DNA from 2 places in the Holzapfeliella saturejae genome. Region 2 is predicted to be linked to the other one. Evidence: predicted binding sites of a transcription regulator. Region 2 holds the regulator's gene; the other holds the start of a gene.
What was found. Region 2 encodes HrcA, which represses chaperone genes, less so after heat shock. Its sites were predicted from a motif close to TTAGCACTCNNNNNNNNNGAGTGCTAA; they were not measured.
Positions count from the first base shown of each region.

Region 1 (15,491 bases), 190 kb from region 2:
CATGATGCTTAATTTCTTTTGAGTCAATCGTCACAACATAATCATCTACATGCTCTGGTAATAGCGTAATCCACTCATCAGGTGCAATAATAATAGGTGAAGAAAGCGTTCTAAATAAGCGATTATTAATTGAGGCAATCTCAGTTAATTGCAATGTCTTTAGTCTTGGGTGAATAACAGCTCCCCCTAGCGACTTGCCATAAGCCGTTGACCCAGTAGGTGTTGAAATACAGACCCCATCTCCTCTAAACCGTTCAAAAAATTCGTTTTTGATATAAACATCGGTTTTTAAAGTTTGTGAAACACGTTTAATAGTTGATTCATTCAATGAAAGATAGTGCCTCGTGCAAGCACCCTCTTCTTCAATATGAACTTCAAGCAATGGATAACTAACTGATGTGGGTTCTTGTTCAACAATTGCTTTAACCAGTTCTTTTATCTCATAGTTACGCCAATCTGTATAAAATCCGAGGTGCCCCGTATGAACACCGATAAATCGAATGTGATCAACCATATGAGCATATTGATGAAACGCCCCAATTAAAGTTCCATCTCCACCAACAGTGATGACTAAATCAGGATTTTCTTGATTGAGTTCAATTTGGCAACGGTTTAGTTCATGCTTGAGCTCACTGACAACATTTTGTGATATTTCTTTTTCGTTACTAATAATTGCGACTTTCAACGAAAAGCCTCCAATTCTACTGTTTTAAATTCTGTGTTAACTGCTGTCTTCGATGTGACTCTTCAATTTCTTTTCGAATTTCAGACATTTCGACATCAAGTTCATAAGCTTTTTGTGCGACATCTTTTAAGCGATCTTTGACTTCAGGTGCGTAATCATTAGGGTACTTATAATTCAAACTATGCTCTAATGTTGCCCAAAAGTTCATTGCCAATGTTCGCAATTGAATCTCAGCTAAGACAACTTTCTTCTCTTCGTTATATTGATAAACAGGATATTCGATTACCATATGATAAGAACGATAGCCACTTGGTTTGTCATTTTGAATATAATCACGTTCTTCAACTACCGTCATATCTGTTCGACTATGAATGACATCAATAACTTGATAAACATCTTCCACAAAGGGACACATAATTCGAATACCAGCAATATCTTGTAAATCTTGCTCTATTAATTCTTCAGCAACATATCTTCTTTTTAGTTTTTCTTCGATACTTTCAACAGGCTTAACGCGACCTGTCACAAACTCAATTGGTGAATGGTTCGTTTGATCTAAGTAACTTACACGTAAGCCTCTAAATTTAACTTTTAGTTCATTTACAGCCTGTTGATAAGGCCATAAAAATTTTTTCCAATCTTTTATCATAGTTTATTCTTCCTCCAACGGGACTTTTTATTTTAGAATGTAGGTAACAATTAAAATTAAAGCGAGGTAAACAATATGTCAGAAACAATTGAAACAGAATTCAAGTTAATGCTCACTCAAAATCAATTTAACAAATTATTATCAGCTTACACGCTGAAGAAAGCGATTCAGCAAACCAATTACTATTTTGATTCAAAAGATGCTTGTTTAAAAAATGCAAATTGTGGTTTAAGAATTAGACAATTCAAAAACACAGGTGAACAGACACTCAAAGTCCCTCTCCCAAATAATACCACACATTCATTACGTGAAATAACGGATCCTTTATCTTTAAGCAAAATTGAAAAAATGCTCGCAACAGACGCTGTCACTTTTTCAGGTAAAGTAGGCGATTATCTTAGCCATCACTTTGAAAATCGGGCCTTTTATCGGTTAGCTCAAGCTCATACCCATCGTTATCTTTTACATGGGCCTGAAGACTTAGAACTAACACTAGATCAAACAGATTATTTAGACGGCACACGTGATTATGAATTAGAAATTGAAACAGACCATTTAGAAGCTGCACAAGATGCCATGAGGTTTTTGAAAAAAACGTTCAATTTAACTTCTGATATGCCCCAAAAAAATAAAGTGGCTCGTGCTTTTGACCATCGATTAATAAAGTAATTCACGAATCTGACGGCTCTTTTTTTGCCTGATTACTTCTGGATTAAGATGCCTTAAAGCAATCGGCAAATAGATGGTTAAATCATCTGCAAGACCGAGTTTGATTTTACTTTTTGCTGTTGTTTCACTAGACAAAAAGTAAGGTTGTCGATAACTGGTATAACACTCATCTAATAACTTTTTAACATTGTAACCGTTAGCATAGGCCAAACGTTTGATTGTTTCAAGTTCTTTTTGATATTTGTCCCATTTTAGTGGTATTGGTGGATAGTTTTTCATTGTTTGCTCTGTTTTCATAAATGAAAGAAGTTGGTTAAATCCGTGCTTAGTTAAGCTAACCGTTTTCACTTGATATCGTGCTATCGTTGCAAAGTCTTGTCTCATAATCTGGTACTTTAATTTGATTTCTTGGCTATCTAAGTGTAGCTCAATTAAATAAAAGCCCAGATTTTTTTGATACCTTAAAAACCGAATATGTTTTTTGCCTAGTCGCTGGTTTAAGTGAAGTTTTTTCCCAACTAACCAAATATCTTCAAGTCCAAATTGTCGGTAGTGATTATGTCTAAATTGATGACTGGCTTCACTCAATGGCGAGCACTGAATCTCAATTGCTAATTGCCTGTTTCTACCCTTAATTAAGATATCTGGTCTTACTTTTTGATTTGGCAATGCTTTTTCTAATGACACGTGCGGATAAATATCGGTTAAAATAACAAATAGTTGTTTTTTTAATGCTTGATGCTCAGCAGTTTCATCATTAACCACTATTTTAGCTAAGTGTTTAAAATAAGGTGTTTTGCCATTTGCTTTAACAAAACGTACCTTTTTTAAACATTTTGGACACTTTAATTTGTCTAATTTTTGTGGCTGATAATGCGTTGCATAAATCAGTTGTTTGTTAACTAAAGCTGCATACAAAAAAGACACCCAGTATTAACTACGTCGGGTGTCTTTTTTTAATCGAAATAAGTTTTTAAATTCTCTATAGCATTGTCCGTTAAGACACACTTAGCATTTGATAAAAGTAATTTTGTTTCACCTTGAATCAAATCGCCAAATTCATTTACCATAATCCAAAAATCTTTGATAGATAGTTCATATGACTGATGAGGATCAAACCTAAATGACATGAGATATGTTTGACTAGTTGAGTCCGCATAAAGTTTTGTATCAACCCCACTAACATGAGGTAATTCTTTGGCTAATTCAATAGCGTCTTCAATACTATTAAATTCATAAATACGGTAATAGTCAGAAGTATTCTTCTTATCTTCATTTGCATCTACATGAGAAATTGATCCGTCATCTAATGATTGTAATAATTCTTGTAATTGTTGGGCATTATTCTGTGACTCTTGCACCGATTGGTCAGAAGAAACGGCAGATTTTTTCATATTGGTTCGACTAATTAATAGCTCTAACCCATCGTTGCTAGGCATAATTTGGAATGTTACGGCATCGTTTTGGGCAAAAGTATGATTTTCGTCTACTTCTTCTAGGATATTTCTGAAGAATTGCTCAATATGTCCTTGATTTCCTAGAAGATCTAACATGGTAATACCACGCTCTTCTAAATCTTCACTACCAAGAATCACTCGAATTGTGTTGTCGTTAATACGTTGCATTTCCATATTAATACCACCTCTCGTAATTCTGAAGTTCTTATAATTCCATTTCATTAAATTTATTAATTAAGGACTGTCTATATTTTAACTGATTTATAAAAAAAGAACCAGACAAAACTATCTGATTCTACATCTATTTTAATTGATTTAAAAGCCTTCCATCTCTTCGACTTCTCTTAACTCTTGTTGTCTAACTGTACGAGGCAAAAAGCGTCTGATTTCATCTTCATTAAATCCAATTTGTAAACGTTTGTCATCCGTGATGATAGGACGAATCAATAATCCTGGTTCTTGTACTAGTAATTCAACTAGCTTATCTAGTGATAAATCTTCAAGTTCGACATCTAATTTTTGAAAAAGTTTTGAACGTCTTGAAATTAATTTTTTTGTTCCTTCTTCAGTCATGCTTAAAATCTTTTTAATCTCTTCTTTTGATAATGGGTTAGCAAAAATATTTCTCTCAACATAAGAAATGCCATTTTCTTCTAACCAAGACTTTGCTTTACGACATGATGTACAACTTGGTGATGTATATAAGTTGACCATTTGACCACGCTCCTTTGCTTTGAACTCTAATTTAGATAATCTCTTTAACAATTCGTAGTATACAACTAAATTTTGCACAATACTACTTAATTTAAAAAATAAATTATATCTAATTAGTCTTGTTCTTATAAAAGAGCCTCATCAAAGTCATTAAACACTATTAACAAATTCATAAGTTTTTATTAATTTTAATTCCATTCTTATTTATTTGTTTATTTTTATTTTTCTTAAATTTTTTGAATTAACCCAACTTTAGCAATTTCGGCGTGTGAGAATACCTCTTTAGCCTCAGCTAAAATTTGTTGATGATCAATTGTTTGAGGTAAATGACTCAATAATAAAGACTTAGCCCCTGCTTTTTGAGCTAACTGTGCTGACTCTTCAGAAGTCATGTGCCATTTACGTCCAGTCTTATCCTTAGCAAAATTTGTATCTGTTAACAGCAAATCAGCATCACGACTAAAGTCAACTAAGTCTTCAAAGTAAGCAGTATCAGCTGTAAATACGAAAACTTTACCTGTTGTTTTTTCAGTAATTCTCATCGCATAGGCTGGAACAGGGTGTTGCGTTCTTAAAAAACTAATTTCAAATGGTCCTAAATCAAGCGGCTGATAATCAAAGTAAGGATACCCTTTTGTAATACCATCCATACTTAGATTTGCGAAGCTAATAAAGTCTTGATTATGACCATAAATTGGTAATACTGATTGTCTTTTTTCACCCGGATGTAATTGGTAGTAATATTGTAATACTCCAATATCACTCGCATGATCATGATGATAGTGTGATAATAATACCGCATCCAACTCAAATGGATCTAAGTAGTGTTCAAGTGCCAAAAGTGACCCGCTACCTGCATCAAGTAATAAGTTGAATCCATCTTCTGATTGTAATAAATAAGATGAGCTAGCTGAACCTGCATAAGGATAGCCACCATAAATACCTAGTACTGTTAATTTCATAATTTTACTCCTTTGTAACTAAATTTTTTGTTTAACTAAATACCAATAATTTTGATAAATTGCATAATACGCTACTATTGTAAACCCTATAACCAATCCACATAAAGTTATAAAGCTAGGATAACCCGTAAAGTTTAAATATAGAATAAATGGAATTAATAAGAGAATCATGTATACCATAACAAATAGTGTCGGCATCAAAAAATAATATGCTGTATATTTAAATACTAATTTTTTAATATCTGATTTCAAATTACCTAGTTTAACTAATGATTGATAATCAGTTAAGTTCTGACTGAAATCAGTATTTAGCTTTAATAGTAAGATAACTTGTGTCGCAATAATTAACAAACCACTAAAAACAATTAAAATGAATTGGATATTTGATAAAACATAAGACGAAGTAACTTGATCTTTATAATAAGAATTGTAAGCACTCAAAGTGGCAAAACTGAAGGGTATCCTAGCTGAATCTGAATTTAAAATAGCCATATCTTCAACCGTTAATTGACTTTTTTTATCGTTCTCTACTATAGCTTTTATATTAATATTTTGATTAGTCAAATCATTAGCTAAATCACTTAATGTTTGTTTATAATTTTGAACTTGGCTAGGCTTAATATTATAAGAAATCACTTGGTAAGTAACATCTGATTGAATTTGTGCAAAATCTTGGTCCGAAACAATAATATTTTGATCAGGTATTAGGCCATACCCTGCGGGCTTAGGTCTATTTGTCATCCACTCATCTACATGAAAGGCTTTTTTTCGACCATTCTCTAAATTTAGTTCAAGGGTATCTCCTGAGAAAAAACCATACAATATAAAACTGAATTGTCCATCTGTCAATGTTATTTCTTTAGCTCCTAGTTGTTCATTTGAGACATTTGGCCGATTAGTTGCCGGATAAACTCGGTTCAAAAATCCCTCTCGAATAGCTTGATTATAACTGGATTGTGAGATTACACCAAATTTACGATTTGAGACATTAGTGTAATATAATAACTTAATAGGCATTACTTGTTGATGTTCAATTGTTAAGTTATTATCCCGCATAACCCGTTCAACTTCTGCTTGATTAAAACTAGTTGTCACAAATTCAGAAGGATTTATTCTTACGTTATTTTGAGCCAGACCATTATCACCATACGCAAAAATAAATAGACCGATTATAGCCAACATATTGATAATCCCAATCACGATTGCTGTCCAACTACTATCAGACAGACTTCGTTTTAATTGACTGTAAACAACGACTTTCAAATCATTTGCCCGTCTTTTTCGTTTTTTCTTTTCTAATACTCGAAAAATCCACCATCTAAAAAATGTAATTAAAAATAAAAGACTCAAAAAAGCATAAAAAACAGGAAATCTTGTCAATTGAAATACTGACATAATAATTCCCATTAAAAGTAGTAGTTGTAAAAATGAAACTAAAATATTGGGACTTCTTCTTAATTTTCGCCTTTTAATTTCAGACTTTTTAGGATTCGCATAATTGTTAAAGTACGTTGGTGTTTTTAACAATCGTGTCGTCAAAGTCAAAATCAAAAATTGCATCCCAAAAACAACTAAAAATGTTAAGAATGTTTCTTGAAGGGGTGCTTTTAGCACCATACTCCATGTATTATGCCAACCTAACAATCGAATTAATATTAAATTCAAAAGTGGCGTGCTAATAATACCAATGATAATCCCTACTATTAATGCACCAAAGTGAATAATAAACTGTTGAATAGCAAAAAAACGGACAACTTGGCTTTTATTGAACCCAGCAATTAATAACTTGGCTAAATTATTTTTAGAAATTTTGAAAAACAAAATAGAGGTAATAATTAAAAACAAGATAATAAAGACTAATTCTGAAAATTTAGTTAGCATGGCAATGATACTAATACTCATCATATAAGTTCCGAGCATTGAATTCGAATCAATAGTTTGATAATTAGGATTATAAGACAAGTTAGCAAAGAAAAAATAAACAGCGATTGCTAGGGCAACTGCTGTTGCATAAACCGTAAAATAGCCAATATTACTTTTAAGGTCTTTGAGTGCGGCTTTAAAAATCATAACCTTCACCTCCACCAACTGTCGCTTGCATTTCAACAATTGACTCAAAGAAGGCTTGTCGACTATCTACACGATTAATTTGAGAAAAGAGTCGCCCATCTTTCACAAAAATAATCCGATCACAATAACTCGCCGCAAAAGGATCATGAGTAACCATTACTAAACTATGATGCTCACGATTCAACTGTGTCAAAAATTGCAGCAAGTAAGTCGCTGATTTTGAGTCTAAACTGCCGGTTGGTTCATCAGCTAAGATCAACTCTGGTTCTTTGATAATAGCTCTAGCTGCACTAACTTTTTGCTGTTGTCCAGGAGACAAATCAAATACATTTTGGTCGAGTAAAGCTTCAATATTTAACCGATTTGCAATATCAAAAATTTTTTCTTCAACATCTTTACGTTTAACCCGTAACGCTAGCAAAGATAACTCGATATTTTCTTTAACAGTTAAGGAACTTAATAAGTTAGGGTCTTGAAAAATAAGTCCCATCTTTCTTTGGCGATTTTTAGCACGTTGACTATCAGAAAAATCCCTTAAATCAATGCCATCCATAGTAATTTTCCCAAATGATAAATAATCAATTTGAGCTAATAAGTTTAAGATAGTGCTCTTCCCTGAACCTGAAGGACCCATAATCCCTAAAAATTCACCCTTCTCTAACTTAAAGCTTAAATTATCAAGTGCTTGAACTTGGTTAACCCCATATCCATATAATTTTGAAACCTGATTAAATGTTATATAACTCATATCAAACTCCCCTTGATTTTTTGACCCCAAAAACGTCATAATTTGTTATCCTTAATAATAACTAATTTAAATGACAAGGTGAATACTCATGTACAAAATAATGATTGTTGAAGATGACCGCACAGTGAACACACTGATTGCTGAAGCCATCGAAAAATGGCAAATGGAACCGATTATCGTTGATGATTTTAATGATGTTGAAGAGCTCTTTTTAAAGACACAACCTCATTTGATTTTGATGGACATTAATCTTCCTGTATACGATGGCTTTTACTGGAACCAACGGATTCGCTTACACTCTAAAATCCCAATTATTTTTATTTCCTCACGTAATACCAACATGGATATGGTTATGGCGATGAATATGGGAGCTGATGATTACGTTTCTAAGCCTTTTTCAACTGACGTTTTAGTCGCTAAAATTAATGCGTTACTGCGTCGTACTTATAATTATAAAGATGATCATCAAGATATTATTTCCTTGCATAATGTTACTTTAAATTTATCAAACTCGACCGTTAAAGTGAATGACCAAGCGATTGATTTATCAAAAAATGAATATAAGCTACTGCAAGTTTTAATGAATCAAAGTGGTCAAATTGTTTCAAGAGACCATTTATTGCGTAGTCTTTGGGAAGATGAACGCTTTGTTGATGATAATACACTAACGGTTAATATTAATCGACTTCGTAAAAAAATTGAAGTGGCTGGTGCTAAAGACTTTATCAAGACTAAAGTTGGCCAGGGTTATTTGATCGAATAGTTAGGAGTAAGTTATGATCTTTCTTAAATTTCTAAGGGACCAACTACCTTTTCTAGGATTGTTTATTGCATTGATTGCCATTATGAACGTTGTCCTTTGGCTCGACCCTACCCAAAGTATTCACTGGTTTAATCTGCTTTATCTAGATGGCATTTGTTTATTGATTTTAGTCGGATTTACAATTGGTTCTTACTTAAAAAAGCGACCCTTTTTAATGGAGCTTTATTTTCGAACGCAATATCCTCATAAAAGCTATAATCAAACCCTCAAAACAGGTAAAAGTCAAAGTGAATTGATTTATCAAAAAGCATACAATACTTTAGTTGACTACGGTAAAGAAGAAAATTTAAAATTAATCAATCGACAAAATGACCAAACTGAATACGTTGATTCATGGGTTCATGAAATTAAAATCCCCCTAGCTGCCTTACAGCTTTTACAAGAAAACATTCAAACGCAAATTACGGATAATAAAAACCGACAAATCAAAACGGAAATTAGTCAAATTAGTCATTTGGTTGATCAAGTGCTTTATTACTCTCGTTTAGATAATTTTACGCAAGATTACCTCATCCAGCGTTACCGTCTGAAAAAAATTGTGAACCAAGTAGCATTAGAGAATATGACGACTTTTTTAGAAAAACATATTCAATTTGAACTTGAAGGCGAAGATACCCCTATTTTGACGGATCAAAAATGGTTAGCTTATATTTTGACACAATTATTTTCAAATGCTTTGAAGTACACGCCTGATAATGGTTCTATCAAAGCCAAAATTATTCAAGACCATAAAGTTACTATCTTACAAATTACCGATACGGGTGTTGGGATTCCAAAACAAGATATTTCCCGAATTTTTGACAAGGGATTCACGGGTGAAAACGGTCGTAAACAAGATAAAAAATCAACAGGTCTAGGTCTTTATCTTGCTCAAAAAATGGCTCAAAAATTAGGTCATGAGCTAACGGTCAGTTCTACCCCTGGTAAAGGAACCACCTTCTCTATTCAATTTCCTTTTTTATCTTATTATAATGATGAAAACCAAGATAATAATTTATCCTACAAAAAAAGAACAAAAGCTTAGGCTTTTGTTCTTTTATTTTTTAAGCTTTAAATTTTAAAGTCATGGCATTAATTGCAACAATAACTGTTGATAAGGACATTAAAACTGCCCCGACAGCTGGATTAAGCATAAAGCCAATTGGTGCTAGAATACCTGCAGCTAGTGGTAAGGCTAAGATATTATAACCTGCTCCCCACCAGAGGTTTTCTACCATCTTACGTTTAGTTAACTTCGTTAATTCAAATAAAGCTAGAACTTTATCCAGCGATTGACTAGTTAACACGACATCTGCTGCATCAATAGCAACGTCAGTCCCTGAACCAATAGCAACACCAATATCTGATGCAGCTAGCGTTGGAGCATCATTAATCCCATCACCAATCATCATAACACGGTGTCCTTTGTGATGTAATTGGTGGATATAGTCTAATTTATCTTGGGGCAACAATTGTGCCTGTACTTCTGTAATACCTAACTGATCAGCTACTTTTTGAGCAGTTAACGCATTATCACCTGTTAGCATAACGGGTGTAATATTTTGAGCTTTAAGTTTTTCAATAAATGATTTAGCTTCTGGTTTAATTTTGTCACCTGTAGCCACAACCGCTAACACTTCTTGGTCAGCAATTAAATAAGAAACCGTCAAACCTTGAGCGGCTAAACTTTGATAACTAGTTGCATCTACTGATAAGTTATGTTGATCTAGGTAAGATTTTGAAACGATCTGATACGTTTTGCCAGAAACACTTCCTGACAAGCCGACACCTTTAATAGCATTCACTTCTTCAGGTGCATCAAAATGAATTTGTTGATCAGTTGCAAATTTGACAATACTTTTGGCAACAGGATGACTGGATTGTGATTCTAAGGCTGCTGCAATAGCTAAAGCTTCTTCTTTAGAAATTTTTTGACTGAGACTTTCAAAATGAGCCACCTCAAACTTACCATCAGTTAAGGTTCCTGTTTTATCTAATGCAATATAATCAATTTGTGAAGTCAATTCAATCACGTCACGGTTTTTGATTAATAGACCATTAACCGCTGAAAGTGACGTAAATCGAGCCGTCACAAGTGGAATAGCCAGTCCTAAGGCATGTGGACATGCAATAACCAAGACAGTTACTAACACAAGAAATGCATTGGCTACTGTGCCAAAGAACAACCAAGTAATAAAGGCAACTAAACCAACTAAAACTGCTGCATAAAATAGCCAACCAGCTACTTTATCAGCCAAGGTTTCAACTTTTGATTTGTTTTGTTGAGCGTCCATGACTAATTGTTTAATTTTTGAAAGATAGCCACTGTTTCCAACACCAGTAACTTGAACCAAAATTGTTCCATCTTCATTAGTTGAACCACCAATAACGGTTTCACCAGCTTCTTTAGCAACGGCTTTAGATTCACCTGTTACTAAAAATTCATTAACTTGTGTATTTCCTTTGGTAATAACACCATCAGCTGGGATTGTTTCGCCGGCTTTAATCATAAGTGTTTGATTTTCTTTAACTTCAGATAATAACACTTCATGAGCATGGCCGTGTTCATCTACCAGTTGTGCTTTTTCAGGTAATAATTTTGATAAATTATCAAGGGCATTATTAGCCTGCATCGTCGCATTCATTTCAATCCAATGACCAGCAATCATAATGACGATTAGCGTTGCTAGTTCAAAGAAAAAGTTCATTGTATGTTGATGGAAGAATTCATTTGCAACAAAGGAATACAAACTATAAAAGTAAGCAACACTAATTCCCATTGCAACCAAAGTCATCATCGCAGGTGATCGATGTTTAATCTCATCTTTTGCACCGAGTAAGAATGGTGCCCCACCATAGAAATACAAAATAGTTGATAAAATTAATACTAACCATTGCGAACCCGGAAATTCAAATTGAAAAAATAAAGGAACATCCATCATTGGTGATAAGAAAACTACCGGAATAGCCAAAATTAACGAAATAATTAATTTTTGTTTCAAATTACCCATGTGCGCCATGCCATGGCCATGCATACTGTGGTCCATTCCACCATGATCATGATTCATGTGTGAATGATCCATGTGCATATGATTGTGGTCATGATTCATGTGATCACTATGATTCATAGTTGAATGATTACTGTGGTCCATATGTGAATGGTCCATATGATGTTGATGATTGTCGTGTTTTTGATTTTTCATCAAACTACCCCCTTCAAAATTTAACTTTCTAGCATAAGTATACCACTTAACTAACTTTTTGTAAGTATCAATTTAAATTTAGGCAAAAAAAAAGCACCAATATAACTATTGATACTAAAATAACCACTTGGCTATTAAAAATTATGTCTTAAACAAGACCTTCTTTTTTCATTGTTTCGTCAATTGCATCTAAAGCTGCAGAAGCATCGTCGCCATCAACACTGACAACAACATCTGACCCTTGTCCCACACCTAAAGACATAACACCCATGATTGATTTTAAATCAACGGTTTTGCCTTGGTATTCTAAGGTAGATTTTGAATCAAATTTACTAGCTGTCTGAACTAGTAATGTTGCTGGACGTGCATGAATCCCAGTTTCGGATGTAATGTGATAGTCGCGTTTTTCCATGTCTATCTATCTCCTTTTAAATAAAAATGGACTGAAGAAATTAAGTCTTCTCCTACAATTAAAGATTATCATTTTTTACCTTAAATAACAATAAGTATATTCCCATTGCAGACCCTTATCTTAACATTTTTAATTATTTTTTGTAAGTTAATTATAGTTTAGCACTTGAAATATGAGAGTGCTAAAAGTATAATGAACATATTCCTTTTGAAAGTCTCACTCGCTTTCAAATTTTTCAAAAGAAAGGTGTGAATGATATGGTTTGTCAAAACTGTCATCAAAATGATGCTACAATCCATCTTTATACAAGTGTTAATGGTAGTCGTAAAGAATTAAATCTTTGCCAAAACTGTTATCAACAAATGAAGAATCAACAAAACAATGCTGAATTTTTTAATTCAAAACAAGACGATAATAATGATAATATCTTTGGATTTTCTAACTTCGACGATTTATTCGCACAATTAAATCAAGGTAATCCAAATGCTAAACAACAACAAAGTAGTAATAAAGGTAACGGTGGTGATAACACCCTACTTGGTCAATTTGGTGTTAACTTAACTGATCAAGCTAGAAAAGGTAAAATCGATCCCGTTATCGGTCGTGATAAAGAAGTGGCTCGTGTCATTGAAGTCCTAAACCGTAGAACTAAGAATAATCCTGTTCTAATTGGTGAAGCAGGTGTTGGTAAAACAGCCGTTGTTGAAGGACTTGCCCAACAAATTGCTGATGGTGCCGTTCCTTCTAAATTACAAAATCGTAAAGTCGTTCGCTTGGATGTGGTTTCTCTTGTCCAAGGAACTAGTATGCGAGGTCAATTTGAACAACGTATGCAACAACTTATGAATGAACTTAAACAAGATCCAGATATCATCTTATTTATCGATGAAATCCATGAAATCGTGGGTGCCGGTAATGCTGATGGTGGTATGGACGCTGGTAACGTCTTAAAACCTGCTCTTGCTCGTGGTGAAATTCAATTAGTTGGGGCTACAACATTTAGTGAATACCGTACTATTGAAAAAGATGCTGCTTTAGCTCGCCGTTTCCAACCTATTCAAGTTAAAGAACCTAGCGTTGATGAAACTGTAAAAATTTTACATGGTCTTCAAAAGAAATATGAAGATTACCACCATGTTAAATACGATGAAAAAGCAATTACAGCAGCAGCTAATCTATCTAACCGCTACATTCAAGACCGCTTCTTACCAGACAAAGCGATTGATTTACTTGATGAAGCTGGTTCTCGTATGAACTTAACTATTCCAGCTGTAGATACTCATACGCTCAAAAAACGCATTGATGAAGCTGAAAAGTTAAAACAAGATGCACTTAAACAAGAAGATTACGAAAAAGCAGCTTACTACCGTGATCAAATTGAAAAATATCAAAAGATGAATGAAAGTAATTCTGAGGATCCTGACAAGATGCCTGTTATTTCTGAAAGAATCATTGAAAAAATTATTGAAGAAAAAACAAACATCCCTGTTGGCGATTTGAAAGAACAAGAACAATCTCAACTTATTCATCTAGCAGATGACCTGAAAGAACATGTTATTGGTCAAGACAAGGCCGTTTCTGAAGTTGCTCGTGCAATCCGCCGTAACCGTGTTGGTTTCAACAAGTCTGGTCGCCCTATTGGATCATTTATGTTTGTGGGTCCAACTGGTGTGGGTAAAACTGAACTAGCTAAACAACTAGCTAAACAATTATTCGGTACCAAAGACTCTATGATTCGTTTTGACATGTCTGAATATATGGAAAAACAAGCAGTTTCAAAATTAATCGGTTCTGCTCCGGGTTATGTTGGCTATGAAGAAGCTGGACAACTAACTGAAAAAGTTCGTCGTAACCCTTATAGCTTAATTTTACTAGATGAAATTGAAAAAGCTCATCCAGATGTTTTACACATGTTCTTACAAATCTTAGATGATGGTCGTCTAACTGATTCACAAGGACGTACGGTTTCATTTAAAGACACAATTATCATCATGACTTCTAATGCTGGACAAGCTGTTCAAGAAGCTAGCGTTGGTTTCAGTGCAACCATGAATGGCGAAAATCATTCAGTTGTTAACCGTCTAACTGATTACTTCCAACCTGAATTCTTAAACAGATTTGATGATATTGTTGAATTTAAACGTTTACCAAAAGAAAGTCTGATTAATATTGTCAGTCTAATGATTAATGATACTAATGACATGATTCAAGATAAGGGACTTTCTATTCATGTGACTGAACCTGCTAAAGAAAAATTAGTTGATTTAGGTTACAACCCTGCTATGGGTGCACGTCCATTACGTCGTGTTATTCAAGAAATGATTGAAGATAAAGTAGCTGATTACTACCTAGAACATCCGCAAGATAAACAACTTGAAGCACGTGTTGAAAACGATGAAATTAAAGTGACAAAAGCAAACTAATGATTAACTTAATAAAAATAGTAAACAGACAGACAAAAAGACACTAGCATAATTGCTAGTGTCTTTTTATATAATCTAAACTTCTTTTTCATTAAATCCTGCTTCAAGTTCAACATCAGGATACTTATCATGGAACCAACGCATTGCAAAATCATTTTCAAATAAGAACAATGGTTGGTCAAAACGGTCTTTAACTAATAAGTTACGTGAAGATGACATACTTGGATCAAGTTGTTCTGGTTTAATCCAACGAGCTGTTCTTGACCCAATTGGTGTCATCACAACTTCAGAGTTGTATTCATTCTTCATACGATATGAGAACACTTCAAATTGCAATTGACCCACTGCACCCAGAATATATTCATTAGTTTGATAGTTACGGTAAAGTTGGACCGCACCTTCTTGAACTAGTTGCTTCATTCCTTTATGGAATGATTTTTGCTTCATCACATTTTTTGAAGTGACTTGCATAAATAATTCAGGGGTAAATTCTGGTAGTTTTGGATATTCGATTTTGGCTTTACCCGAGTAAATACTGTCACCAATTTGGAAGTTACCTGTATCATATAACCCAACAATATCACCTGCAACAGAAGTTTCAACTTGTTCACGTTCACTTGACATGAATTCAGTTGCATTATTCAAGCGGATTTTTTGGCCAGTTCTTGCCAATGTGATATCCATTCCTTTGTGGAAT
Region 1 covers NZ_JAWMWG010000001.1:1,128,692-1,144,182, forward strand. The annotation lists gene R4Y45_RS05635 (NAD kinase) at 1-685, opposite strand, end outside; gene R4Y45_RS05640 (GTP pyrophosphokinase) at 702-1,334, opposite strand; gene R4Y45_RS05645 (CYTH domain-containing protein) at 1,410-2,003, shown strand; gene R4Y45_RS05650 (competence protein CoiA family protein) at 1,992-2,930, opposite strand; gene R4Y45_RS05655 (adaptor protein MecA) at 2,960-3,634, opposite strand; gene spx (transcriptional regulator Spx) at 3,776-4,174, opposite strand; gene R4Y45_RS05665 (MBL fold metallo-hydrolase) at 4,402-5,136, opposite strand; gene R4Y45_RS05670 (hypothetical protein) at 5,155-7,206, opposite strand; gene R4Y45_RS05675 (ABC transporter ATP-binding protein) at 7,196-7,954, opposite strand; gene R4Y45_RS05680 (response regulator transcription factor) at 8,043-8,717, shown strand; gene R4Y45_RS05685 (sensor histidine kinase) at 8,731-9,801, shown strand; gene R4Y45_RS05690 (copper-translocating P-type ATPase) at 9,821-11,959, opposite strand; gene R4Y45_RS05695 (phosphocarrier protein HPr) at 12,108-12,371, opposite strand; gene R4Y45_RS05700 (ATP-dependent Clp protease ATP-binding subunit) at 12,629-14,794, shown strand; gene R4Y45_RS05705 (peptide chain release factor 3) at 14,870-15,491, opposite strand, start outside.
Region 1: R4Y45_RS05700 (ATP-dependent Clp protease ATP-binding subunit) is a predicted target of HrcA. The motif match lies at 12,530-12,556, and genes of this name have one in related genera.

Region 2 (15,491 bases):
TTACGAGCCAAGACTTTGAACAAGCAATTGGTAAAAATCGTAAAATACTAGCAATTTGTGATAAGGGCTTTAGTAAAGCAATACAAAAATACTATAGTGAAGAAGTGTGATGCTGATGACAAAAACCTGATAGCATCATGCTTGCTTTGCCAAAATAAGAAAGGAATGACCATTCTTTGACCTCAAATCAAAATAATAATCATTCAAACAACCAACAAAACGAGCATAAGCCAACAAAAATTAAAATGAGTGCTGTTAGAAAACGCAATTCTAACAATAACCAAAATCAAGGCAACTCAAACAACTCTAATAATAAAAATGGTTACTCAAAAAACCGTAATAATAACAACAATCAAAGCCAAGATCGTCGCAATAACAGATCTAATTCAAACCAAAAAACTAATAATTCACCAAGACCTAAAGCAGGTTTAAGACATTTGGAAGAATTAAAAGAAAAACAACGCCAAGATACAAACAAAAAGCCACGTAATAACCGTGGTGGCCAAAACGGTCGTCCAAATAACAAATCAAACGATCGTAATAACAATAACGGCAATCGTCATTCTAATAATGGTGGTCGTCCAAATTCAAATAATAATCGTCCACAAAACAATAATGGTGGTCGTCCAAATTCAAATAATAATCGTCCACAAAACAATAATGGTGGCGGAAATTACAAAAAGAATAACGATCGCAATCAAAAACCAGCACGTCGTAATACATTACCAAATATTCCAGCGGCACCAGAACCCGTACAAAACGAATCTGAAAACCGTAACCGTAAACGTGTTGACCACAAGAAAAACGTTAATTCAAAAAATAATTGGCGTAACAATAAGAAAAAGAACAATAGACATCAAGAACAACATGTTCACATTAAGAAGAAAAAACCAATGCCACAAAGAAAAGAAAAGCCATTGCCAGAAGTATTGGTTTTTGAAGACGGCATGAATGCACAAGATTTAGGTAAACTATTACACCGTGAACCAGCTGAAGTTGTTAAAAAATTATTTATGTTAGGTGTCATGGTCAACCAAAACCAATCACTTGATAAAGATACAATTGAATTAATTGCAACGGATTATGGTATTGAGTCAAAAGAAAAAGAACATGAAGATATTTCAGATATCGATAAAATCTTTGAGGCTGAAAATAGCAATACTGAAAATCAAACACCTAGACCACCCGTTATCACAATTATGGGACACGTTGACCATGGTAAGACAACTTTACTTGACCACTTGCGTAACACTCACGTTACAGATGGTGAAGAAGGTGGAATTACACAACATATTGGTGCTTACCAAGTTGATAATGACGGTCGCTTAATTACGTTCTTGGATACACCAGGACATGCGGCATTTACAAATATGCGTGCTAGAGGTGCTGATATTACTGATATCATCATCTTAGTTGTAGCAGCTGATGATGGTGTTATGCCTCAAACTAAAGAAGCGATTAACCACGCTAAAGCTGCGGGCGTGCCAATTATTGTTGCAGTTAACAAGATTGATAAACCTGATGCTAACCCTAACCACGTGATGGAACAATTAATGGGATATGAATTGATTCCTGAAGACTGGGGTGGATCAACAATCTTCGTTCCTATTTCTGCTAAAACTGGTGAAAATGTTGATGACTTACTAGAAATGATTTTATTACAAGCTGATGTGATGGAATTACACGCTAACCCAGAACAAAAAGCAGTTGGGACCGTTATTGAAGCTCGTCTTGACAAAGGTAAAGGTTCAGTAGCCTCACTACTAGTTCAACAAGGAACACTTCGTGTAGGGGACCCAATTGTTGTCGGTAACACATTTGGTCGTGTTCGTGTTATGACTAACGATCGTGGTCGTCGTGTGAAAGAAGCTTATCCATCAGAACCAGTTGAAATTACAGGTCTTAATGATGTGCCAAACTCAGCTGATCGTTTCGCAGTATTTGAAGATGAAAAAACTGCTCGTGCAGCTGGTGAAGAACGTGCAAAACGTGCTTTAGTAGAAGAACGTAATAATAATAGCCGTGTAACATTAGATAACTTGTTCGATACGATGAAAGAAGGCGAATTGAAACAAGTTGATGTTATTATCAAAGCTGATGTACAAGGTTCTGCTGAAGCTTTAGCTGGATCACTTCAAAAAATTGAAGTTGAAGGCGTTAAAGTTAACATTGTTTACTCTGGTGTAGGGGCTATTAATGAAAGTGACGTAACATTGGCTACTGCAAGTAATGCTATCGTTATCGGATTTAACGTACGTCCAACTCAACAAGTAAGAAAACAAGCAGAAACTGAAAACGTTGATATCCGTCTATACGGTGTTATCTACAAAGCTATCGATGAAATTGAATCAGCTATGAAGGGTATGTTAGATCCTGAATTCCAAGAAAAAGTTACAGGTAACTTAATTGTTCGTGAAACATTCCACGTTTCAAAACTTGGAACAATTGCAGGTGCATTCGTAACTAACGGTTCAATTCAACGTGATAGTGGTGTGAGATTAATCCGTAACGGTATCGTAATCTATGAAGGAAAACTATCTTCATTGAAACGTTTCAAAGATGATGCTAAAGAAGTTAACCAAGGCTTTGATTGTGGCTTAATGATTGAAAACTACAATGACATCAAAGTGGATGATGAAATCGAAGCTTATGTCATGGAAGAAGTTCCTGTTAAATAAAAGGGGGAATTCTAATGAAACACCGTATTGAACGTGTGCAACAAGAAATTTTACGTGAAGTAACAACAGTATTGCGTAAAAATGTTAAGGACCCTCGTGTTCAAGACGTTACAATTACTGATGTTGAACTAACAGGTGATTTATCTCAGGCTACTATTTACTATAGTATTTTGTCTGATAAAGCATCTGACAATCAAAAAGTTGAAGAAGGACTTAAAAAATCAACAGGTTTAATTCGTCATGAAGTCGGGCGTAATTTGACAACGTTTAAAGTTCCTGAATTAATCTTTAAAAAAGATGATTCTGTTGCTTATGGTGCCAAAATTGATGCTTTGATTCGTCAATTAAATCAAAAAGACTAAAAAACGCCATTTTATGGCGTTTTTTTTATAATAAAGGATGGTTAAGTAAGATATGTTAAGTGGTGTGATTGTTTTATATAAAACTAAAGGGATGACCAGTACCGATTGCGTTCGTGACATGCGTCGTGTGCTTCAAATGAAAAAAGTAGGTCATGGTGGAACACTAGACCCATCAGTAGAAGGAATTTTGCCAATTGCGATTGGGCAAGCAACTAAAATTATTGATCTTATGCAAACACATGATAAAACTTACATTGGAGAAGCTATTTTAGGGTTTGAAACGGATACCGAAGACTTAGATGGTGAAATAATCAAGACACAAGATGTTGAAGAGCCTTTTTCTGAAGAGGCTATTGAAGAAGCTATGTCTAAATTAACAGGAGAAGTTGAGCAACTCCCCCCAATGTATTCTTCAGTTAAAGTTAAAGGTCGCCGTTTATATGACTATGCTCGAAATAATATTCCAGTAGAACGTCCAGTACGTCATATTCATGTTTCTAAATATGTCAAAATTGGGCAATCAACTTACGACGAAGCTAACAAACAACAACGTTTTAAGTTTGAAATTACTTGTTCTAAAGGAACTTATGTTAGAACGCTAATTAAACAATTGGGCGATATTTTAGGTGGTCCTGCTGTTATGAGTTCACTAACGCGAGCAAAAAGTGCTGGATTTGGTTTAAAAGATGCTGTTTTACTTGAAACATTGAAAGAAAATCCTGAAAAAGCAGTTGATTATGTAGTCCCATTAGAACGTTTTTTTGAAGAGCAGCCAGCTTATCAGCTTAGTGATAAAGAATTTGAAATGGTACAAAACGGTGCCAAACTAAAATTCCCAATTGATGTTGAACGTTTATGCTTGTATCATAATCGCAAGATTAAAGCTATTTACAAAAAAGATGTGAAACATCCACCGCTTTATCGTCCAGAAATGATGTTGCTTCAAAATAGTTAAAAAAATGTAGAGGAGGAGCATGATGCATACTTATCAACTCAATTATCCAATTGAATCTCAAGTCGTTGAGACCCAAGGTATTGTATTAGTACTTGGTTTTTTTGATGGTGTTCATTTAGGACATCGCCAATTACTTGAAACCGGGAAAAAAGTAGCTACTGAAAAAGGTCTGAAATTAGCAGTGATGACTATGAATGCACATCCTAGCCAGATTTATGGACCAACAGATGTGTCTGTGCCATTACTTACAACGACCGCTGAAAAAACGGAACTAATGGCCCAACTTGGAGTAGATATCCTGTATATTGGCAATTTCAATGGCCCTTTAGCTAAAGTTCAACCGCAAGATTTTGTTGATGAAGTTTTAAGTCAATTAAACGTTAAGGCAGTCGTAGCTGGCTTTGACTATACTTTTGGTAAAAAAGAAGTAGCGAATATGTCACTACTCAAACAGTTAGCAAAAGATAAATTTGAAGTTTATGAAGTCCCCAGTTATAACCAAGATGGTCAAAAAGTGAGCTCAACTCGGATTCGTCATTTGATTGAACAAGGTGATGTGGATCAGGCTAATACGTTATTAAATTCAATTTATCAAACGTCTGGCAAAGTCATTCACGGGTTCAAGCGTGGCCGTCAATTAGGTTTTCCAACTGCTAATATTGACTCCAATGCTAAAAAAGTAGGCTTAGCTTCAGGGGCTTATACTGTTAAGTTGAAAGTCCATGGTCAGTGGTATCAAGGAATGGCCAGTGTTGGATATAATATTACATTTGATGATGTGAAAGACTTATCGGTCGAAGTTAATATTTTTGATTTTGATGAAGATATTTATGATGAAATGGTGGAAGTAAAGTGGTATCACTATCTTCGCCCAGAGGAAAAATATTCATCAATTGAAGCTTTGATTGACCAATTAAATCAAGATGAAATTGATAGTAGGGCCTATTTTAAAGCTTTAGAGAAATAGTTTGATATTTTTAGCTGTCGTCTTGACATTCTGCTAGTTAGTTGTTATATTCTAATAGTTAGCACTCGTAATTTAATAGTGCTAATTCGAAGAGGTGACACTATGTTATCAAAACGACAGGAACTTATACTTAAGATGATTATCAATGTTTTTAATAAGACTCAACAGCCCGTTGGTTCTAAAACATTGATGGATGAACTCACGATTCAAGTTTCTTCTGCTACCATTCGTAATGAAATGGCGAAGTTAGAAGAACTTGGATTAATTGAAAAAACACATTCATCTTCAGGACGTGTCCCATCTAATCAGGGATATCGTTATTATCTAGATTATTTATTACAGCCAACAGATATGCCAGAAAATTTGCATGAAAAACTGCAAATGAACTTTAATCATCAGTTTCAAAAAATTGATGATATTGTATCTCGTTCGGCAAAAATATTATCTGATTTGACTAGTTATACTGCTTTTGTAGCTAGTCCTGAGATTCAGTTTTGCAGAATTACTGAATTTCGCATTGTGCCACTTTCTAATCATCAAATGATGGCCATTCTAGTAACCAGCGATGGCGATGTTAAAAATCAGCTTTATCGTTTACCTGATGATGTATCAGGTGGTGAACTAGAAGCATTAGTCGAAAAAATTAATACAGCCGTCAAAGGCAAAACACTTCATGAAGTCTCAGGTTATTCTTCTGAACAATTCATGTCTATCTTAGGTGTGAAAGAAGATACAGCAAGTTTAATTTTACTTCAGCTATTAAAAGATGTGTTTAAGCCAACGGAAACGGATCAATTATTTGTTAATGGCGAATTGAATTTATTGAATAACTATTCTAGTTTCGATGACTTAGATAATTTGAAATCACTTTATCAATTACTTAGTCATCCTGAAATATTTTCAGATTTAATTCACGAAAATAGTTTAAATAATCCCGCATTTTCTGTTCATGTTCGCCTAGGAGATGAACTGCCACTGGACTTATTAAAGGATTACAGTTTACTAACTGCCACTTATGAAGTCGGTGATTTTGGAAATGGAATTGTGGCTTTACTCGGGCCAACAAATATGCCGTATTCACAGATGATTAGTCTGATGAACTACTTCAAAGAAGAACTGGCTGACCAGCTACTGGATTATTACAGCAAGTTTAGATAAGGAGGATGACAGTGTCTAACGAAGAAAAAGATATTAAACAAGAAAATACAACCGAAGAACCCGTTGAAGAAACAACTGAAGATGTTGTTGAAAATGAAGAAGTGGAAACAACTGATTCAGAAGTTGAAAAACTTCAACAAGAGCTTGAAGAAGCACAAGATAAATACTTACGCTCACAAGCTGAAATCCAAAATATTCAAACTCGTCAACAAAAAGAACTGGCACAATTTAGTAAATATGAAGGTCAAAGCCTTGCAAAAGAAATTTTGCCTGCTTTAGACAATTTACAAAGAGCCCTACAAGTTCAAGCTGACGATGAGGCTTCAAGCCAATTGAAAAAAGGGATTGAATTAACTTACAACGCTTTAATGAAAGCTTTAAATGATAAAGGAATCACAGAAGTTGAAGCACAAGGTGCACCTTTTGATCCAAATTATCACCAAGCGGTTCAAACAGTTGAAGCAACTGAAGACCATCCAAAAGATACAGTTGTGGAAGTTTACCAGCCTGGATACTTATTTAAAGATCGTATTTTAAGACCTGCAATGGTTAGCGTTGCAAACTAAGAAATTTGAAAGGAAGTTATTGATTTATGTCAAAAGTTATTGGTATTGATTTAGGAACAACTAACTCAGCAGTTGCTGTTTTAGAAGGTAAAGAACCAAAAATTATTGCAAACCCAGAAGGTAACCGTACAACTCCTTCTGTCGTTGCTTTTAAAGATGGTGAAATTCAAGTTGGGGAAGTTGCTAAAAGACAAGCAATTACAAACCCAGATACAATTTCTTCTATCAAACGTCACATTGGTGAAGCAGGTTACAAAGTAACTGTTGGCGACAAGTCATACACACCACAAGAAATTTCAGCAATGATTTTACAACACATCAAAAAATTCAGTGAAGATTACCTAGGTGAAGAAGTAACAGAAGCTGTTATTACAGTACCTGCATACTTCAACGATTCACAAAGACAAGCAACAAAAGATGCTGGTAAAATTGCTGGTTTAGATGTTAAACGTATTGTTAATGAACCAACTGCTAGTGCTTTAGCTTATGGTTTAGATAAAGCTGAAGAAGACGAAAAAATCCTTGTTTATGACTTGGGTGGTGGTACATTTGACGTTTCTATCCTTGAATTAGGTGACGGCGTATTCCAAGTGCTTTCAACAAACGGTGACACTCACTTAGGTGGGGACGACTTTGACGAAGCAATCATGGATTGGTTGATTGCACAATTCAAAGACGAAAACGGTATTGACTTATCTAAAGATAAAATGGCATTACAACGTCTAAAAGATGCAGCTGAAAAAGCTAAAAAAGACTTATCAGGTGTAACAACAACTCAAATTAGCTTGCCATTTATCTCAGCTGGTGAAGCAGGTCCATTACACTTAGAAACAACCTTAACTCGTGCTAAATTCGATGAAATCACAGCTGAACTAGTTGAAAGAACAAAAATCCCAGTTGAAAACGCATTAAAAGATGCTGGTCTTTCAAAAGATGAAGTGGATAAAGTTATCCTAAACGGTGGATCAACACGTATCCTTTCAGTTCAAAAAGCTGTTGAAGACTGGACAGGTAAAAAACCTGATCACTCAATTAACCCTGATGAAGCCGTTGCTTTAGGTGCTGCTGTTCAAGGTGGTGTGATTTCAGGTGACGTTAAAGATGTTGTGCTTCTTGACGTAACACCATTATCACTAGGTATTGAAACAATGGGTGGCGTTTCAACTAAATTAATTGAACGTAATACAACAATCCCTACAAGTAAATCACAAGTCTTCTCAACAGCTGCTGACAACCAACCAGCCGTAGACATTCATGTTCTTCAAGGTGAACGTCCAATGGCTGCTGATAACAAGACTTTAGGTCGTTTCCAATTAACAGATATTCCACCAGCACCACGTGGTGTTCCTCAAATCGAAGTTAAATTTGACATCGATAAAAACGGTATTGTAAATGTATCTGCTAAAGACTTAGGTACACAAAAAGAACAAAAGATTACAATCCAAAGTTCATCAGGTCTATCAGATGAAGAAATCGAACGTATGACAAAAGATGCTGAAGAAAATGCTGAAGCAGATAAAAAACGTAAAGAAGAAGTAGACTTACGTAATGAAGTTGATCAATTAATCTTTACAACTGATAAGACATTGAAAGAATTAGATGGCAAAGTTTCTGAAGAAGAAGTTTCAAAAGCTAAAGAAGCTAAAGAAGCTTTAGAAAAAGCACAATCTGATAATGACTTAGAAGCAATGAAAGCTAAAAAAGATGAATTGAACCAAATCGTTCAAGATTTAACAACAAAAATATACCAACAAGCACAAGAAGCTCAACAAGCTCAAGGTGGCGAACAATCAGGTCAATCAAACAACGATGACACCGTAGATGGTGACTTCCGTGAAGTAGACCCTGATAAAGATAAATAACAATTACGATGAAAAAGTCAAATTGTCAATTTGACTTTTTTCATTTATAGAAATGAAAGAGGAATTTTATGGCACAACAACGAGATTACTATGAAGTCCTGGGTCTTTCTAAAAATGCATCAGAAGCCGAAATAAAAAAAGCTTATCGTAAACTATCTAAAAAATACCACCCAGATTTGAATGATTCTGCAGATGCTGAAGAAAAGTTCAAAGAAGTTAGTGAAGCTTATGAAGTCTTGAGTGACTCTCAAAAACGTGCTGCTTATGACAATTATGGTCATGCAGGAGTTAATGGTGGTGCTCAAGGTGGAGCTGGTGGTTTTGGTGGCGAAGCCAAGGCTTTGGCGGTTTTGAAGATATCTTTAGTCAATTCTTCGGTGGTGGAGCTGGCGGCGGCCGTGCCCAAGATCCAACTGCACCTCGAAAAGGACATGATTTAGATTACACCATGACGCTTGAATTTGAAGAAGCCATTTTTGGTAAGAAAACAAACGTCACATACGATCGTGATGAAACATGTAAAACATGTGATGGTAATGGTGCAAAACCAGGTACTTCAACCAAAACTTGTCAAAAATGTCACGGTTCAGGTTATATGACCGTAGATCGTCAAACAATGCTTGGTATGGTTCGTCAACAAGTTGCTTGTGATGAATGTCACGGTCAAGGTGTAATTATTGAAACACCTTGTGAAGACTGTCATGGTAAAGGAACAACTAAACAAAGACATACTGTTGAAGTTAATATTCCAGCAGGTGTTGACCAAGGCCAACAAATTCACTTAACTGGTCAAGGTGAAGCAGGAGCTAATGGTGGTCCTTACGGTGATTTATACATCGTGCTACGTGTTCGTCCAAGTAAGACATTTGAACGTTCAGGGACAACCATTTACTACACAGTGCCAATTAGTTTTGCACAAGCAGCTCTTGGTGATGAAATTGATGTTGAAACGGTTCATGGCAAAGTTAAATTGCGTATTCCAGCAGGAACACAAACAGGTACAACCTTTAGATTAAATGGAAAAGGTGTGCCACAATTGAACGGTCATGGTACAGGTAATCAAGAAACAACTGTTAAGATTATGACACCTAAAAAGCTAAACGAAGACCAAAAGAAAGCCTTAGTTGATTTTGTTAAGGCTGGTGGCGAAGACATTCAACCCCAAGACAAAAACTTTTTTGAAAAAGTAAAAGATAAATTTATGTGAATTTTAAAAAAGAGAAGATTTTAATCTTCTCTTTTTGTTTGTGACCATTTCGGATACTTGCTATAATAAAGAACAGAAGTAATAGAGGAGAACACATGAATTTAGAAGAATTAAAAGATTATCAATCAAGAATAAGAAATTTTTCTATTGTTGCCCATATTGACCATGGGAAATCAACAATAGCTGACCGTATTTTAGAATTAACGGATACGGTGTCAAAGCGTGAAATGCACGCTCAAATTCTAGATAGTATGGAATTAGAACGTGAACGTGGAATTACAATCAAGCTAAACTCAGTTGAGTTAAAATATCGTGCTAAAGATGGTAAAGATTATATTTTTCATTTAATCGATACACCAGGTCACGTGGACTTTTCATACGAAGTATCACGTTCACTTGCAGCTTGTGAAGGTGCTGTATTAGTTGTTGATGCTGCACAAGGTGTTGAAGCACAAACATTAGCTAACGTTTATTTAGCTTTAGATAATGACCTTGAAATTGTACCAGTCATTAACAAAATTGATTTACCTGCGGCAGATCCAGATCGTGTAAAAGATGAAATTGAAGATACAATTGGATTAGATGCCCAAGATGCGGTTCTAGCTTCAGCTAAAAGTGGTCTTGGAATCGAAGAATTACTAGAACGTATTGTGACGGATATTCCAGCACCTCAGGGTGACTTTGAAGCACCTCTAAAAGCAATGATTTTTGACTCAGTTTACGATTCATATCGTGGGGTTGTTTTATCTATTCGTGTTGAAGATGGTATTGTTAAACCTGGCGACATGATTGAAGTTATGAGTAATGGTAAACAATACGAAGTAACAGAAGTAGGTGTGTTATCACCGAAAGCAGTTAGTCGTGACCGTTTAGTTGCAGGGGATGTTGGGTATTTAACCGCTAACATCAAGACTGTTCGTGATACTCATGTTGGGGATACCTTAACATTAGCTAACAACAAAACAACTAAACCAACGCCCGGTTATCGTCCAGCTAAACCCATGGTTTATTCAGGAATGTATCCAGTTGAAAATGCTAAGTACGATGATTTAAGAGAAGCACTAGAACGTTTACAATTGAATGATGCTGCACTTGAATTTGAACCAGAAACTTCACAGGCCTTAGGATTTGGTTTTAGATGTGGTTTCTTAGGATTGTTGCACATGGATGTTATTCAAGAACGTCTAGAACGTGAATTTGGCTTAGAATTAATTATGACGGCACCATCTGTAGATTATCATGCCAAACTACAAAATGGTGAAGAAGTAACAGTTGCTAACCCAGCAGAAATGCCGGATCCTAGTGATATTCGTGAAATTCAAGAGCCTTATGTTAAAGCGGAAATTATGGTGCCAAATGACTACGTTGGTCCTGTCATGGAACTGGCTCAAAGAAAACGTGGAAACTTTGTTACGATGGATTACTTAGATGCTAACCGTGTTAATGTTATCTATGAAATCCCACTATCTGAGATTGTTTTTGATTTCTTTGACGAATTAAAATCAAATACTCGTGGTTATGCGTCACTTGATTATGAGTTGTGTGGTTATCGTCCAAGTGATCTTGTCAAAATTGATATTTTACTTGCTGGTGAAGCAGTTGATGCGTTAAGTTTCATTGTTCACCGTGATTTTGCCCAAGCTCGTGGTCGTGCCATTACTGAAAAATTAAAATCAGTTATTCCTCGACAACAATTTGAAGTGCCTGTTCAAGCTTCAATTGGGAATAAAGTTATCGCCCGTTCAACAATTAAAGCTTACCGTAAAGATGTTACAGCTAAGCTATATGGTGGGGATGTTACTCGTCGTATGAAACTGCTTGAAAAACAAAAAGCGGGTAAAAAACGAATGAAGGCAGTTGGGAAGTTAGATGTTCCTCAAGAAGCCTTTATGAGTGTGCTTAAAATGGGTGACGATGAAAAATAAAGCTTTTAAATCCTCTTTAAAATTATTAAAGAGGATTTTTTGTTTGTCTAAACAAATGATATAATAGCCAAGTTGAAAATAACGTTATCAAATGATGGAGTAACTCATGAAAAAGTTTAAACGGTTTTTATTATACTTAGCCGCTTTAATTTTATTAATTGTAGGGCTAGCTTTAATTTTTAATGAACCTATCCAAAATATGATTGTCTCTCATAACACAGAAGTGGCTCGAACTTCTGTGACAAAAGAGCAAATTCAAAAAAATACACAAACTAAAACAGCAGACTATGATTTTTCAAAGGTAAAGAGTCTTGATATTAACCAAGTTGGACAATCACTGACACATAATCAAACACAAGTTATTGGACTAATAGCCGTCCCAAGTGTCAATATGAACCTACCAATTTCAAAAGGGTTAAGTGATGCGGCACTATCATCAGGTGGTGGCACAATGCGAGAAGACCAACAAATGGGGATAGGTAGTTATCCTATAGCCGGGCATTATATGACCGACAAAGGACTATTATTTTCTCCACTAGAGTCTGTTAAAACAGGCGAGCTAATTTACTTAACCGATTTAGATAAGGTTTATACGTATAAGATTTACCAAAAAGAAGTCGTTGATCCTTATGCGGTTTGGCTTGTAGATAATACCGAGCAAGCTATTGTCACCTTAATCACATGTGCTGATGGCGGCGTTAACCGTTGGGCTATTCGAGGTGAATTAGTGGAAACAAAAACTGCGACACCGAAAGAATTAACGGTATTTAATTTAAACTAAGTAAAAGGGGTTAAACTAACTTGAATTTTAAGCAAAAAGAACCAGTAGGCAAGATTTCTTCTGAGGTTCAATCAGAACTAGAATTGTCAGATATTGCTGTAACAATTTTAGAAAATAGGGGCTTAACTTCAAAAGATGCCCTTGTTGACTGGCTGACACCGTCAGAAGAGGGACTACACGATCCTTTCTTATTTACGAACATGCAAAAAGCTGTTGACCGTATTTTTCAAGCAATAGATGCTCAAGAACAAATTACAGTTTATGGTGACTATGATGCCGATGGTATTACAAGTACAAGCATCTTAGTGGAAACACTTTTGATTATGGGAGCCAAAGTTAATTATCACTTGCCTAATCGATTTACTGAAGGTTATGGACCAAACAAAGAGAGTTATCAAAAATTGATTAACGACGGGACACAACTTTTAATCACTGTTGATAACGGTGTAAGTGGGAAAGAAGCCATCGAATTTTTAAATGAGCAGGGTGTTGATTGTATCATCACTGATCATCATAATTTACCGCAAGAATTACCTGATGCACTAGCAATTATCCACCCTAGATTAGCGGGACAAGCTTATCCATTTGATGATTTAGCCGGAGTCGGTGTTAGTTTTAAGTTATGTTGTGCGTTGCTTGGTGAGACAGCTTATGAGCTACTTGATTTAGTAGCAATTGGAACGGTTGCTGATATGGTGGCTGTTACAGGTGAAAATCACACGTTATTACAACTGGGTGTTGAAGCCTTGAGAAATACGCAGAGACTAGGCCTTAGACAGCTTTTGACTGAAGCTGGAACGAACTTAGATGATTTAGATGAAACAAGCATTGGCTTTGTGATTTCACCTCGACTTAATTCGCTAGGACGTTTAGAAAATGCTGGTAAAGCTGTTGAATTATTACTTAATGATAATCCAGAAACGTGTGAGGCACTCGCTAAAGAAATTGACCAGGTCAATGATGAGCGAAAACAATTAGTGGTGAAAACGACCAAAGAAGCCCTTCAATTAGCACGAAGTAACCAATATAATACGCACAATACCTTGCTTATTTATCAAGATAATTGGCACGAAGGAATTTTGGGGATTGTTGCTAACAAAGTGGTTGAAGAAACACAAAAGCCCGCTATTTTATTAACTAAAGCAGAAAATGGTGTCTTAAAGGGTTCGGGTCGCAGTGTTCAAGGCTTTGACTTATTTAGTGCGTTAACACCGATTAAATCAGAATTAGTATCATTTGGTGGACATGATATGGCATGTGGCTTATCTGTCGAAGAAAGCCAATTGTCAAACTTAATTGATGCATTTGAAGCTAGTTTTTCGATCAGTGACCAACACCAAGAACAACTGTTTGATTGTCAGATTACACCAGATCAATTGACGCTTGAAACCTTGCAGGAGCTCTCAGCATTAGGACCTTATGGGACTGATTTTGATACGCCACTATTTAAAATTGAGTCCCCTCATATTTCATTTGCTCGAAAGATTGGTCAAAATAAAGACCATCTAAAATTTACGATGCTTAATTCTAAAGGGATGCAAGTATCAGGAATAGGGTTCAACTATCCGCATGTAGACGTGAACGCATTTACTGAAAAAGGTATTTTATATGGTGAATTATCTAAAAATGAGTGGCAGGGTAAAGTGACGCTACAATTAATGATGAAGTTTCTTGATTTCAAAAAAGAACGTGTGATTGACTGTCGTCATTACCAATTCAATCAAATTATGGCTGTTGAAGGCATTTATGGTTTTTTTAATGAAACTAAACTAAAAGCATTCCAGCAAAAACTCAATTTATCAACTAAGCAAGTTATTTTATTACGTCCGGATCAACAATTACCGCAAACGTTGATTGTGATGGATCAAGCATTAAATAATCAACAATTAGAAGTGGTCTTTTCAAATGCACGAGTTGAGCAAGTGTATTTCTACGGACAAATTAAAAACTTACAGCTCACACAGATTCCATCTCAAGATAAATTCCGTGAAGTATTGAAGTATTTCTATCAACATCATGACTTGAAAACAACAGACTTAAAACAATTAACAGCATACTTTAATTTATCAATTTACGAATTAAATTTGATTTTAAGGGTGTTTTTAGAGCTAAATTTTGTTAAAATAGATGGGGTTCTAATTCAACCAGTTGAAAATGTTCAGTCACAAGCACTGACATCTTCCAACTTATTACAACAAACACAAAAACAATTACAATTTGTTAACCAGTTGAATACGATGTCTTCAAGCGACTTGAAACATCATATTGCACAATACTTGGGCTAACAAAGAATAGGAGTCTTGAACTTGACAATAAATTTTAAAGATTACGTAGCAGATGTTCCTAACTTTCCAACTGAAGGTGTAACTTTCCGCGATATTTCACCATTGATGGCTGATGGTGAAGCTTATCACGCCGCAACAATGGAAATCGTTAAATATGCCAAAGACTTAGGTGTTGATATGGTATGTTGCCCTGAGGCTCGTGGATTTTTAGTTGGCTGTCCCGTAGCAGATGAGTTAGGTGTTGGTTTTGCACCAGCTCGTAAAGCAGGTAAACTACCTCGTGAAACTGTTTCAGTTTCTTACGATTTAGAGTATGGTCAAGATACACTTTACATGCACAAAGACGCCATTAAACCTGGTCAAAAAGTACTAGTTGCTGATGATTTAATGGCAACAGGTGGAACAGTTCGTGCAACAATCGACTTAGTTGAAAAATTAGGTGGAATCGTTGTAGGAACAGCTTTCCTAATTGAATTAAAAGAGTTAAATGGTCGTGACAAAATTAAAGATTACGACATGTTCACATTGATGGACTACTAATATCAAGGACATTCCTTGATTATGGAGCGTTGGCAGAGTGGTAATGCACCGGACTCGAAATCCGGCGAACCGGTTAATACCGGCGCGCAGGTTCAAATCCTGTACGCTCCTTAATAAAAAATCCCTTAAGGCTTAATTAGCTTTAAGGGATTTTTAGTTCATCTTCAAATAACAAGGTTTGATGATCATCAGCATCGTAGGCGAC
Region 2 covers NZ_JAWMWG010000001.1:935,927-951,417, reverse strand. The annotation lists gene R4Y45_RS04705 (ribosomal L7Ae/L30e/S12e/Gadd45 family protein) at 1-110, shown strand, start outside; partial or broken gene infB (translation initiation factor IF-2) at 378-2,678, shown strand; gene rbfA (30S ribosome-binding factor RbfA) at 2,693-3,040, shown strand; gene truB (tRNA pseudouridine(55) synthase TruB) at 3,093-3,995, shown strand; gene ribF (riboflavin biosynthesis protein RibF) at 4,018-4,962, shown strand; gene hrcA (heat-inducible transcriptional repressor HrcA) at 5,065-6,120, shown strand; gene grpE (nucleotide exchange factor GrpE) at 6,132-6,686, shown strand; gene dnaK (molecular chaperone DnaK) at 6,713-8,548, shown strand; partial or broken gene dnaJ (molecular chaperone DnaJ) at 8,617-9,755, shown strand; gene lepA (translation elongation factor 4) at 9,851-11,680, shown strand; gene R4Y45_RS04655 (class A sortase) at 11,787-12,461, shown strand; gene recJ (single-stranded-DNA-specific exonuclease RecJ) at 12,482-14,746, shown strand; gene R4Y45_RS04645 (adenine phosphoribosyltransferase) at 14,768-15,286, shown strand; tRNA gene R4Y45_RS04640 (tRNA-Ser) at 15,310-15,397, shown strand; gene R4Y45_RS04635 (DUF960 family protein) at 15,429-15,491, opposite strand, start outside.